2 linked regions of the Thermochromatium tepidum ATCC 43061 genome follow. The protein of the gene in region 1 binds, or shares a complex with, the protein of each later gene. Links are inferred from orthologs where the notes say so. Each region holds a gene or a part of one and is shown in the gene's direction. Other genes may lie near its edges.

The links.
Region 2: the proteins of trxA (region 1) and trxB are in contact, whole or in part, in a crystal structure (PDB 1F6M), measured with the Escherichia coli proteins. The link is inferred for Thermochromatium tepidum ATCC 43061 from one-to-one orthologs.

What each region holds. Positions count from the first base shown.
Region 1 is NZ_CP039268.1:218,593-226,048, reverse strand. What follows is about bases 1-2,740. They hold trxA (thioredoxin TrxA), read left to right. Parts: upstream 1-1,077; coding sequence 1,078-1,404; downstream 1,405-2,740. Other genes in these bases: rho (transcription termination factor Rho), read left to right, coding at 1,602-2,740; E6P07_RS01060 (DEAD/DEAH box helicase), read right to left, coding at 1-851. Also shown: more of rho, read left to right, coding at 2,741-2,858; pbpC (penicillin-binding protein 1C), read right to left, coding at 2,875-4,944; E6P07_RS01040 (SEL1-like repeat protein), read right to left, coding at 4,952-5,545; E6P07_RS13980 (pilin), read left to right, coding at 5,866-6,279; E6P07_RS01030 (tetratricopeptide repeat protein), read left to right, coding at 6,370-7,456. UniProt on the Escherichia coli protein: Participates in various redox reactions through the reversible oxidation of its active center dithiol to a disulfide and catalyzes dithiol-disulfide exchange reactions.
Region 2 is NZ_CP039268.1:114,166-118,386, reverse strand. The notes cover bases 926-3,738. They hold trxB (thioredoxin-disulfide reductase), read left to right. Parts: upstream 926-1,757; coding sequence 1,758-2,720; downstream 2,721-3,738. Other genes in these bases: E6P07_RS00510 (arginyltransferase), read left to right, coding at 3,479-3,738; aat (leucyl/phenylalanyl-tRNA--protein transferase), read left to right, coding at 2,730-3,482; E6P07_RS00525 (C40 family peptidase), read right to left, coding at 966-1,454. Outside these bases: E6P07_RS00535 (hypothetical protein), read right to left, coding at 1-256; E6P07_RS00530 (high-potential iron-sulfur protein), read right to left, coding at 355-717; more of E6P07_RS00510, read left to right, coding at 3,739-4,221.

The sequences.
Region 1 (7,456 bases):
ATCAGTCCCAGCAGCAGTGGGATCTTCTCGTCGTTGGCGGTCAGGTAACAGACCTGCCGCACGCGGTCGGCCGTCACCTGGTCGGCCTCGATCTTGACCAGACGCGGATGGTTCATGTGCTCATAGGCCAGTTCCGTGACCCGATAGGACAGTGTGGCCGAGAACAGCATCCCCTGCCGGCGCTCGACCGGCGGCATCTGGCGGAACAGATAGCGGATGTCCTTGATGAAGCCGAGATCGAACATGCGATCGGCCTCATCGAGCACCACGACCTCGATGCCCTTCAGATCGAAGACGTGCTGCCGGTAGTAATCGATGAGGCGCCCTGGTGTGCCGATCAGGATGTCGACCCCGCGCATCAGGGCCTCGCGCTGCTGTTGATAGCCGGTGCCGCCGAAGACCACGGTCGAGCGCAGCCCCGTGTGCTTGGACAGGAGCAGGGTATCCTTGTGGATCTGAACCGCCAGCTCACGTGTCGGCGCCAGCACCAAGGCCCGCGGACCGCGGCGACGGCTGGCGGGGTCGCACGGTGCAGGCACGGAGGATCCGTCGGCCGATTCGGGCGACTCAGTCCAGGGCGAGACGGGCGTCTCAGGCATCTCCACCGGCTCAGACGCGGTCTCGTGTGGCTGGCACAACAGACGCTGCATGAGCGCCACCAGAAAGGCCGCGGTCTTGCCGGTGCCAGTCTGGGCCTGGCCGGCGATGTCCTGGCCCTCAAGGGCGAGCGGCAGGGTCTCGGCCTGGATTGGGGTGCAATAAACAAAGCCGGCCTCGGCAAGACCGGCCAGGATCCGGGGATCGAGCGCCAGACTATCGAAGCGGGTCGAGGTCAGATGTGTGTTGGTCATTGAATCTATCGGTGAACGTCCGGGTTGGCCTGCAGATGCGGTTTCGAAGCCTCGCGGACGGCAAGACTTGCAAATTGCCTGCGCTTTGGATCAAATAGCATCTTACTCAAGGGTGCGGAACAACGCCAATTCGCCCGCCCACTCCTCGTTCCGACCGACGCGATGCCGTTTCGGCCATGCCCTTCACCCGCCCATGCCATCAAACATTATTTGGGAGACGACTTCAGTGAGCGATCGCATCGTCCATGTGACCGATGATTCCTTCGAGGAAGAGGTTCTGAAATCCCCCGATCCGGTGTTGGTCGACTACTGGGCCGACTGGTGCGGACCCTGCAAGATGATCGCTCCCGTGCTCGACGAGATCGCCGATGAATACGCCGGGCGGGTCAAGATCGCCAAGCTCAACATCGACGAGAACCCCAACACACCGCCCCGCTACGGCATCCGCGGTATCCCGACCCTGATGCTCTTTCGCGGCGGCGAGGTCGAGGCAACCAAGGTCGGCGCCGTCTCCAAGTCGCAGCTGACGGCCTTCATCGATAGCAATCTCTGAGCTGAGCGCTCGCTAAAGCCCTTGACGCGCCCCGCGTCCCGAGGATCTTACCCCTAACCGAGTCCACGCGGGGCGTTCATCGAAACACCCTCATCTCCAGCCGGCCAGCCGCCACTCGCTGCACGTCCTGACGACATTGCCTCCACGGCGAGACGCGGTCGCCGATCCCGATTTCCGTCCTAACGAACACAACAGTGATGAACCTAACTGAACTCAAAAAGATGCCAGTGCCCAACCTGGTGGCCCTGGCGCAATCCATGGACATCGAAGGTGTCGCCCGCTCGCGCAAGCAGGACCTGATCTTCGCCATCCTCAAGGCCCAGGCCAAGAAGGGCGAGGACATCTATGGCGACGGCGTGCTCGAGATCCTCTCGGATGGGTTCGGTTTCCTGCGCTCGGCCGATGCCTCCTATCTGGCTGGGCCGGACGATATCTATGTCTCGCCAAGCCAGATCCGACGCTTTGCGCTGCGCACCGGCGATACCATCTCGGGCAAGATTCGACCGCCCAAAGACGGCGAACGCTATTTCGCGCTGCTCAAGGTCAACGACATCAACTACGACCGTCCCGAGAACGCCAAGAACAAGATCCTGTTCGAGAACTTCACGCCGCTGTTCGCTCAGAAGCGTCTGACGCTGGAGATCGGCAACGGCAGCACCGAGGACATCACGGCCCGCACTATCGATCTGGTCGCGCCCATCGGCAAGGGGCAGCGCGGGCTCATCGTCTCCCCGCCCAAGGCCGGCAAGACCATGATGTTGCAGAACATCGCCCAGTCGATCGGCCACAATCACCCCGACTGCTATCTGATCGTGCTCCTGATCGACGAGCGTCCCGAGGAAGTCACCGAGATGACGCGCTCGGTGCGCGGCGAGGTCATCTCCTCGACCTTCGACGAGCCGGCCACCCGTCACGTCCAGGTCGCCGAGATGGTGATCGAAAAGGCCAAGCGCCTGGTCGAACACAAGCGCGACGTAGTCATCCTGCTCGACTCCATCACGCGCCTCGCCCGCGCCTACAACACGGTCGTGCCCTCCTCTGGCAAGGTCCTGACCGGCGGGGTCGATGCCAATGCACTGCAACGGCCCAAGCGCTTCTTCGGTACCGCGCGCAACGTCGAGGAAGGGGGTTCACTCACCATCATCGCCACGGCGCTGATCGACACCGGCTCACGCATGGACGATGTGATCTACGAAGAGTTCAAGGGCACGGGTAACATGGAGCTCCATCTCGACCGGCGCATCGCCGAAAAGCGCATCTTCCCCGCGATCAACATCAATCGCTCCGGCACCCGGCGTGAGGAGCTCCTGATGAGTCCATCAGAGCTGCAAAAGATGTGGATCCTGCGCAAGATCCTGCACCCGATGGACGAGCTGGCGGCGATGGAATTCCTGCACGACAAGCTCAAGGCGACCAAGACCAACGAAGAGTTCTTTGCCTCCATGAAGGGCTGAAGTCAGGCCCACCGGCTCATTCGAGCCATACAGCGACCCGCGCCGACGCGCCGCGCCCATCGACGACGACCAGTGTCACATAGCCCGATCCCGGCGGCGTCCAGCGCGTTTCCCGAGAAAAGGGTTCGCGTGCAATGGGTGCGCCGTCGGCAAACCAAGTAAAGGGCGGTGTACCACCCCGGACCCTGAGCACCAGGGCCCCAAGCGAGGAGGCACCAAACCCCAGATCGATCCGTGCCCCCGGCGGCGGATAGGCGATCTCCAGCGCCGCCGCCGAGGGGCTCGCGCGGCTGGCCGCCGGGACGTGCCGCAGGATCTCGGGCAGTTGGGCGTGGTTCATGGGGCGCACACCAGGCGGCGGTGGCGGTAGCGGCGTGCGCGGGCCGAGCTGGGCGAAGACGTCGATGAGCACGGGCGCGGCGGCCTCGATCCCAGCCAGACCCGGCACGGGCGCACCATCCGCCCGCCCGGTCCAGACGCCCACCACCCAGCGTCCGTCGAAGCCGATGGCCCAGGCGTCGCGATAGCCGTAGGAGGTACCGGTCTTGAAGGCGATCCGGTCGGACGTGGCGCGATCCGGCGCCGGCACCCCGGCGAGGATGGACCCGACCAGCCAGGCAGCGCGTTCGTCCAGCACCGGACGCCACACCGAGGCGCCGCCCGCAGCGTCATGCTCCAGCGACTCGCGCAGCACAACCGGCGCGCCGCCACGCGCGATCGCGGCATAGAGCCGGACCAGATCGGTGAGCGTCACCCCGACCCCGCCCAGGCCAATCGCAAGACCAGGTGCCGAGAGTTCGGGCAAGGCCGGCTCGATCCCAGCGCGGCGCAGACGGGCCATCAGACGGGCCGGCCCCACGGCCTCCAGCAGCCGGACGGCGGGGATGTTCAGTGAGGCCTGGAGGGCCTGGCGCACCGAGACCGTGCCCTGGAACGCGCGGTCGAAGTTGGTCGGGACATAGCCGTCGAAGCCGGTCGGTCGATCCTCGATCAGGCTCTCGGGATGGGCGATGCCATCCTCAAAGGCCAGACCATAGATCAATGGCTTGAGCGTCGATCCAGGCGAGCGGATGGCGCGGGTCATGTCGATATGGCCCCGGCGTGTCTCGTCGAGCGGATCGGGTGAGCCGACCGAGGCCCAGACCTCGCCCGTGGTATGCTCGGCGACCAGGATGGCGAGCGAGACCCGATCCCCCAGGGCGCGGGCGCGCTCGGCAGCCAGGGTTTCCAGGCGTTCCTGCAAGCGGGCGTCGAGGGTCAGGCGCTGGACATGGCGTTCGGGATGGGCGCGCTGGATACGCCAAGCCAGATGGGCGGCGTGCATGGGCAAGGGGCGGCGTGTGCTTGGTATCGGCTCGCGCAGCGCACCGGCCAGTTCAACGGCATCGATCAAGCCGGCGGACTGGAGACGCCGCAGGATGGCATCGCGTGCGCGTTGCAGGGCCTGGGGATCGCGATCGGGACGGCGCGTCTCGGGCGCCTGGGGCAGCGCGATCAGGAACGCCGATTCTGCTGCCGTCAGTCGGCGCGGTTCATGCCCAAACCAGGCCAGCGCCCCGGCGCGTACCCCCTCAAGGTTGCCCCCCTGGGGCGTCAGATTGAGATAGGCCGTGAGGATGGCCTCCTTGTCGAGCCGTCGTTCTAGGGCCAGGGCCAGACGCATCTGATGTAGCTTTCCGGCGAGATCCTGGGTCGAGCGCCCGTCGAGCAGACGCGCCAACTGCATGCTGATGGTCGAGCCACCGGAGACGATGCGCCCGTGTCTGAGCCATTGCCAGGCGGCGCGTGCTAGAGCCCAGGGGTCAACCCCGGCATGGTCGCGAAAGCGCCGATCCTCGATGGCCAGGAGCCGCTCCAGATAGCCTGGATCGACCGCGTCGAGCGCAACCGGCAGACGCCAGCGCCCGTCGGCCACGGGGAAGGCGCGCAACAGTCGACCCTCGCGGTCGAGGATCTGGGGCGAGGTTGCCACCTCCAGCTCGGGCAGGGGCGTGGCCTGGATCCAGGCGGCCAGCCACAGCCTGGCCCCCAGGGCCACAGCGATGAGGATGACCAAGGCCAGCGAAAACTTGGCAAGCCGACGCATGGTGACCCTAGGCGCCCGGCGGCGCCTTCATCGACTCGAAGGCGTTCAAGGCATTCAGCAAGGTTTGACGCTCGATGTCGTCGAGCGCCTGATTCAGTGCGGTCAGTGCGCTCGGACCCTGGGCGCACAGGAGCTCCTGGCCGGTCGGGCCGCGCAGAAAGGCGTACAGGGACTGGGCGAGCGGGTGGCCCTTGCGGGCGGCGCCCTTGATCCAGCGCAGGCCGAGCTCCGGGTTGTACTCGACACCCTCGCCGGCGAGGTAGGCGCGTCCGAGCCGGCACATGGCGTCGGGATAGAAGGCGTTGGCGGAGCGCTGGAACCAGGGGATGGCGTCGGTGGGTCGTTGGGCGCTGAGCAACAGGATGCCGAGGTCGCATTGGGCGATGGGGTCACCGCGGTCGGCATCGACGAGGGTTGGGTAGTGTTCGGGGGCGATGGCGAGTCCGGAGAGATCGAGGACGTCCTGGAGGGGGATTTGGGTCTTGGCGCCGGGTTGGCTCGGGCTGAGGGCACTGAGGCGTCCGCTGTCGATGTAGCGCCAGAGGGTGCGTTTGGTGAGACCCGTGAGGGCGGCAGCGGTATTGAGGCTGATATAGTACATGCTCGATCTGGACCCTGAGGTTGGGGCGGATAGAGTTTTTACAGCGCGCCGGGTGTGGCAGCCTCCGTCTGTCACAGTGGGGTGTGACAGGGGCGACCCCTGTCACGGTCGGATGCGACAGACAGACCGGCGTCATTCCGGTCGGGTGTCCTGGGCCAAGCTGGCTGGTCGCGCAATGACTTGAAGCCCCAAGGGTTTGACGGCTTGGCCAGGGTTGGCGCGCCTTTTGCTTTGGCCTTGGGGTGAGGGGCCTGGGTCAGGCGAGCCTGTCTGACCGGTTCCTCGCCCGGATATCTTCCATTTCCATTGCGGAGTCTGTCATGAAACGATACCAGCAAGGCTTTACCCTGATCGAGCTCATGATCGTGGTCGCGATCATCGGCGTTCTGGCGGCGATCGCGTTGCCCGCCTATCAGGACTACACCAAGAAGGCGAAGGTCTCTGAGGTTGTACTCGCCGCAAGCTCGGCCCGGACCTGCGCCACCGAGATCATCGGCGGCGGTGGCACTGTTAGCCAGGTTAGTAGCTGCGCCTCAGGCTTTGTGCCGACCCAGTATGTCTCAGGTTTGACTGTCAGTGGGAGTGGTACTACAGTGACGATCGTTGCGACCGGGACAAAGATTGGCGAGGCCGTTCGTGTCACCCTGAGAGGGACTGTCGGTTCGGGTACGATCAAGACCTGGAGATGCACTGGCAACCCCAACCGTCTGATGCCGGGCTCGTGCAAGAGCTGATCCTTAAGCGCTGCGGTTGAATGGTTTTATTTTCCGTCTCACAAAGCCCTGGGTGTCCGGGGCTTTTTTTTGGCCGCTCTTCCAGTCATGATGAGATCTCTGCCCCTTGCCAAAGACACCCGACATCGCGTCTCGGTCGGTCTGGGCTTGATCCTGCTCCTTAGCGCCACCTGTTTCATCTATCTCCAGGGTCTGAATGCCTCGACCTTTTACGACGATCGTCGTAACCTCTCGGCCCTGGAGACGCTCGATACCCTGGAAGAGGCCTGGCGCTTCGTGACCGAGGGCGGTGCGGGGCCGCTCGGGCGTCCGCTTGCCCAACTGAGCTTCCTGATCCATGCCAATCAGCCCCGCATGGACGCGGCCTCTGACGCCCGTTTCGTCAATATCCTCATTCACCTGGCCAACGGGGTGCTGCTCTATGTGTTAGGCGCGATGCTCTTGCGGCTGCGCGGCCAGGATGAGGCGAGGAGCGACTGGATCGCGCTCGGGGCCGCGGCGTTGTGGTCGTTCATGCCGTTGCTTGCCTCCACCACGCTGATCCTCATCCAGCGCCAAACCAGCCTTGCGACCCTGTTTGGATTGATCGGCTTGACGGTGTTCGTGTATGGCTATTTCATTCAATCGCAACGCCCGAAGCAGGCCCTCTTGATTCAGGGTCTGGGACTGGGGATCGGGACCCTGCTTGCCATCCTCGCCAAGGAAAACGGCGCCCTGTTTCCGGTCTATGCCCTGGTGATCGATGCGGTATTGCTGCCGAACCTGAGCGCACCCAGCCCCCTCCGTCGCCTCAGACGCGGCACGCTCTCACTCGGACTGGCGGCGTTGCTGGTCTATCTCTTGACCTTGAATCAGGACTGGTCCAGCGTCGATCCACTCCGCGGTTGGTCGGTGTTCGAGCGCTTGCAGACCGAGGTGGTCCTGCTGTGGCAGTATCTGTATCTGGCGTTTTTCCCCCAGCCGACCGCCTTCAGCCCCTTTTATGACGACCTGACCGTCATCCGGGGCTGGTGGGCTCCGACCCTCTCTGCTCTCGGCTTTTTGGCCCTGACCCTGATCGCCGTCCTGATCCGCCGGCGCACCCCCTGGCCGCTCTTTGCCTTGACCTGGTTCTTCACTGGCCACCTGCTCGAATCGACCGTCATCCTGCTCGAACTGATGTTCGAGCATCGCAATT
Region 2 (4,221 bases), 110 kb from region 1 along the record:
CGCCATAGAGTACCGCGCTCGCCCCGCTCGCCAGCGCAGCGGCCAAGACATAGGAAAAAACGCCAAGCTCGGCGCCGCGTGCCAATGACAGCAAGCCGATGTACAGGGGGGCATAGATCATCCCGATCAGACTCCAAATGATGGCGCGGAGAAACGCAAGCCGCCAGCGTATCCGAGGCACACGCGCGCCTTTGGCCAGTCTTGGCCCCTTGTAGGGACGGGCATTGTCGAACTCGCCAAAACCTTCGGACGACATGACGCTCAACCCTGGAGATGCTGAAGATCTTGGGATGATTATGAACGAAAAACGGGGCCAGCGGCCCCGTTCCATTCGAACCGGACAGACAGTGGCGATCAGCCGGCCTTTAGGGTCCAGGAAGCGCACCAACCGTTGACATTGATCAGCTTGCCGGGGAAGAGCTGGCAGCCCTTCCAGTCGCCCTCGCCGACGTTGGCCTGCATGAACTGGCAGTTGGCACAGTGCTGCTCTTCGGGCGGCAGACCGGGACGGGCGGCGGCGACGCGTTCGGACTTGGTCGCATCCTGGTTGTACTTGAGGGCGATTGCGGTCGGATCGTCCGCAGTCACGGCATTGGCGGGAGCGGCGGCACGGGCGGTACCGAAACCGACCAGATTGATCATCGGGATGGCAGCGGCTGTACCCAGCATCACTTTGACGGCGTCACGACGGCTCTTGCTGATTGGCTTATCGGACATGAATGTCACTCCTACACAGAAATGGTGTTGTGATTCCGACACTCCCGGCCCAATACCGGAAGCCGGTCGGCATTTTCCTACAGGCAGCCCGAAAAGGCGAGCCGTTTAAGCTGTATCCATGATCGGGCCTTGGTGAAGCGTCTTTAACTAAAAGAACGCACCGATTGTCTGCGTCAGACACAGGCTCCGCTCTGATCTTTGTCAATGGAGCGGATCGGCATCTTCGCGGACGCCGCTATTCGATAGCCTCAACGTAGATAGGTTCCCGCACCGATATAGTGTCTGTTCCAGTAGGGGGTGTCGAGACGATCGATGCGCACCCGGTTATCCGAGGTCGAGGCATGGATGAAGCGCTCCTTGTCGATCATCAGGCCGACGTGATAGGCATCGGGTCCGGTCTTGAAAAACACCATGTCACCCGGTTGCAACCGACTACGGGGTACGGGTGTGGCGGCACGCTTTTGGTCAGCAGCGGTGCGTGGGATCACAAGCCCGGCCTGATAATGGGCGTAATGGGTCAGACCGCTGCAATCAAAGCCCTCGGCGGGTGATGCGCCGCCGTAGAGATAGGGTATTCCGACCTGGGCCAGACCCTTGTCGACCAGCGCGGCGCGGCGCGCGCTGAGTCCGTCGTCTCGGCCACGACTCGCGCAACCGGACAGGGTCGCCAGCACCAGCGACGCGATGAGCAGAGACGTCAAAGAGAACAAGGGTGTGGAGGTTGCTCGAATCTTCATAAATCACTCTCGATCAGATTGCCAGATTACTGGAAACTCTGGGCTTTTGACCGTTTGTATCGCCCTTGAACGGCGCCTGTCAATCGCCGGCAAAGGCACCGCCGATGTCGCTTGGGTGCCCAGGGGACGACGTCGGCACGGCTGTCCGACTCGGGCTTTACGCTCTGTCGGTCAAGCCTTAAATTGACGTCGATTGGCACCGTCCTCAGCCACTGTTGCGCCTTAACCGACACGCAAATTCCGGTCCAGTAACAGCAAAATACCCCGCCCCAATCCGATCGGGCGCCTTGGAGTATCCAATCGATGAGCGAAACCAAACACTGCCGACTCCTGATCCTCGGTTCCGGACCGGCCGGCTACACGGCCGCCATCTATGCCGCACGTGCGAATCTCAAGCCGGTACTGGTCACTGGCCTGGAACAGGGTGGTCAACTGATGACCACGACTGAGGTCGACAACTGGGCCGGCGATCCGGACGGCGTCCAGGGGCCAGAGCTGATGGAGCGGATGCGCCGTCATGCCGAGCGTTTCGAGACCGAGATCGTCTTTGATCACATCCACACCGCGGATCTGTCCTGTCGTCCGTTCCGGCTGATCGGCGATTCGGCAACCTATACCTGTGACGCGCTGATCATCGCCACCGGGGCGAGCGCGCGCTATCTGGGATTGCCCTCGGAGCAGGCCTTCCGCGGGCGCGGGGTCTCGGCCTGCGCCACCTGCGACGGCTTTTTCTATCGCCATCAGAAGGTCGCCGTGATCGGCGGCGGCAACACGGCGGTCGAGGAGGCGCTCTATCTGTCCAACCTCGCCTCCGAGGTGATCCTGGTCCATCGGCGCGATGCCCTGCGCGCCGAAAAGATCCTACAACGACAGCTATTCGAAAAGGCCGAGAAGGGCAATGTCCGCCTCGTCTGGAATCATGTGCTCGACGAGGTCCTAGGTGACGCCACAGGCGTGACCGGGATACGCATCAAGCACGTCCAGACCGGCGAGACCCAGGACATCGACCTGCAAGGGGTCTTCATCGCCATTGGTCACACGCCCAACACGGCTATCTTTGACGGTCAGCTCGAGATGGAGAACGGCTATATCAAGGTCCGCAGCGGCACCCAGGGTAATGCCACTGCCACCTCGGTCCCCGGCGTATTCGCGGCGGGCGATGTGATGGATCCGGTCTATCGTCAGGCCATCACCTCGGCGGGCACAGGCTGCATGGCGGCGCTCGATGCCGAAAAGTATCTCGATGCACTGGAGGCGCAGTCCTGATAGGCCGTCATGATCGCCCTCCTCGATCCATGCGATCGCACGACCTTTCCTGATCCGGGTCAGGCGCTCCGGGAGCCGAACGGACTGCTGGCGGTCGGTGGGGATCTGAGTCCCGAGCGGCTGATCGAAGCCTATCGGGGTGGCATCTTTCCTTGGTTTGGCGCGGGGGATCCCATCCTGTGGTGGTCACCCGATCCGCGTGCCATCCTGTTCCCCGAGCACTTCCACGCCTCGCGCAGTCTGCGTAAGCGGTTGCGGCGCGGCGACCTCGTCACCACCCTGGATCGCGACTTCGCCGGGGTCATCCAGGGCTGCTCCGAGCCGCGCGACGCCGAGGCTGGAACCTGGCTGATCCCAGAGATGATGGCGGCCTATCGGCGGCTCCATGACCTGGGCCTGGCCCATTCGGTCGAGGTCTGGCGCGCAGGCTCACTGGTCGGCGGACTCTACGGCGTGGCCATCGGGCGCGTCTTTTTCGGTGAATCCATGTTCAGCCGGGTGAGCGATGCCTCCAAGGTCGCCCTGGCGCGTCTCTGCGAACAGCTTCGGGCCTGGGGGTTCGGCCTCATCGATTGCCAGATGACGACCAAGCATCTGCTCAGACTAGGGGCGTGCGAGGTGTCGCGCGCCGAATTTCTGACGCTCCTGGACCACTATGGCGCTCGCCCTGGCTATAACAAAAGCTGGGACGATGGCACTGAGCGCCCGGCGTGCGCGATCCAGGTCGCGCCGCCGTCTAGCGGGGACGATTCCAATTCATGAAACAGGGACTGGGCAGCCAATTTGGACGCGCGTTACCGCTCTATCTGACCGGCGAACATCACTGCTCCTACCTCGCCGGGGTGCGGGCGCGGACGCTCTTCGTCGATCCGGGGGCGCGCATCGATGGGGCGACCTATCAAAGGCTCATCGATCAGGGATTCAGGCGCAGCGGCACCCATATCTATCGTCCGGCCTGTTGCGGCTGTTCGGCCTGCATCCCGGTACGGCTGCCGGTCGATGCGTTCGTACCGAATCGCTCGCAGCGGCGCAACTGGCGGCGCAATGCGCCAGACATCGCCCTAAGCGATGGTCCGGCGGTGTTCCGTGCGGAACAGTTCGAGCTCTACCGGCGTTACCTGGCCGCGCGTCACGCCAACGGCGTGATGGCCGAGGACGCGAGTGAGGACAGCTATCGGCGTTTTCTGGTCGCATCCTGGGGCGGTATGACGCGCTTTCTCGAATTCCGACTCGACGGACGGCTGGTGGGGGTGGCCGTCACCGATGTGCTCGAACAGGGCTTGTCGGCGGTCTATACCTTCTTCGACCCCGATCTGGCCGCGCGCGCGCTCGGCACTTTCAGCGTACTGAATCAGATCCGGCTCACCCAGCTTTTAGGGCGGCCTTATCTGTATCTCGGTTACTGGATCGCCGAGTCGCGCAAGATGGTCTACAAGGAACGTTTCCGCCCGATCGAGGCCTGGGACGGTCGAGACTGGCGACGCTTCGAGCGCGGGCAGAC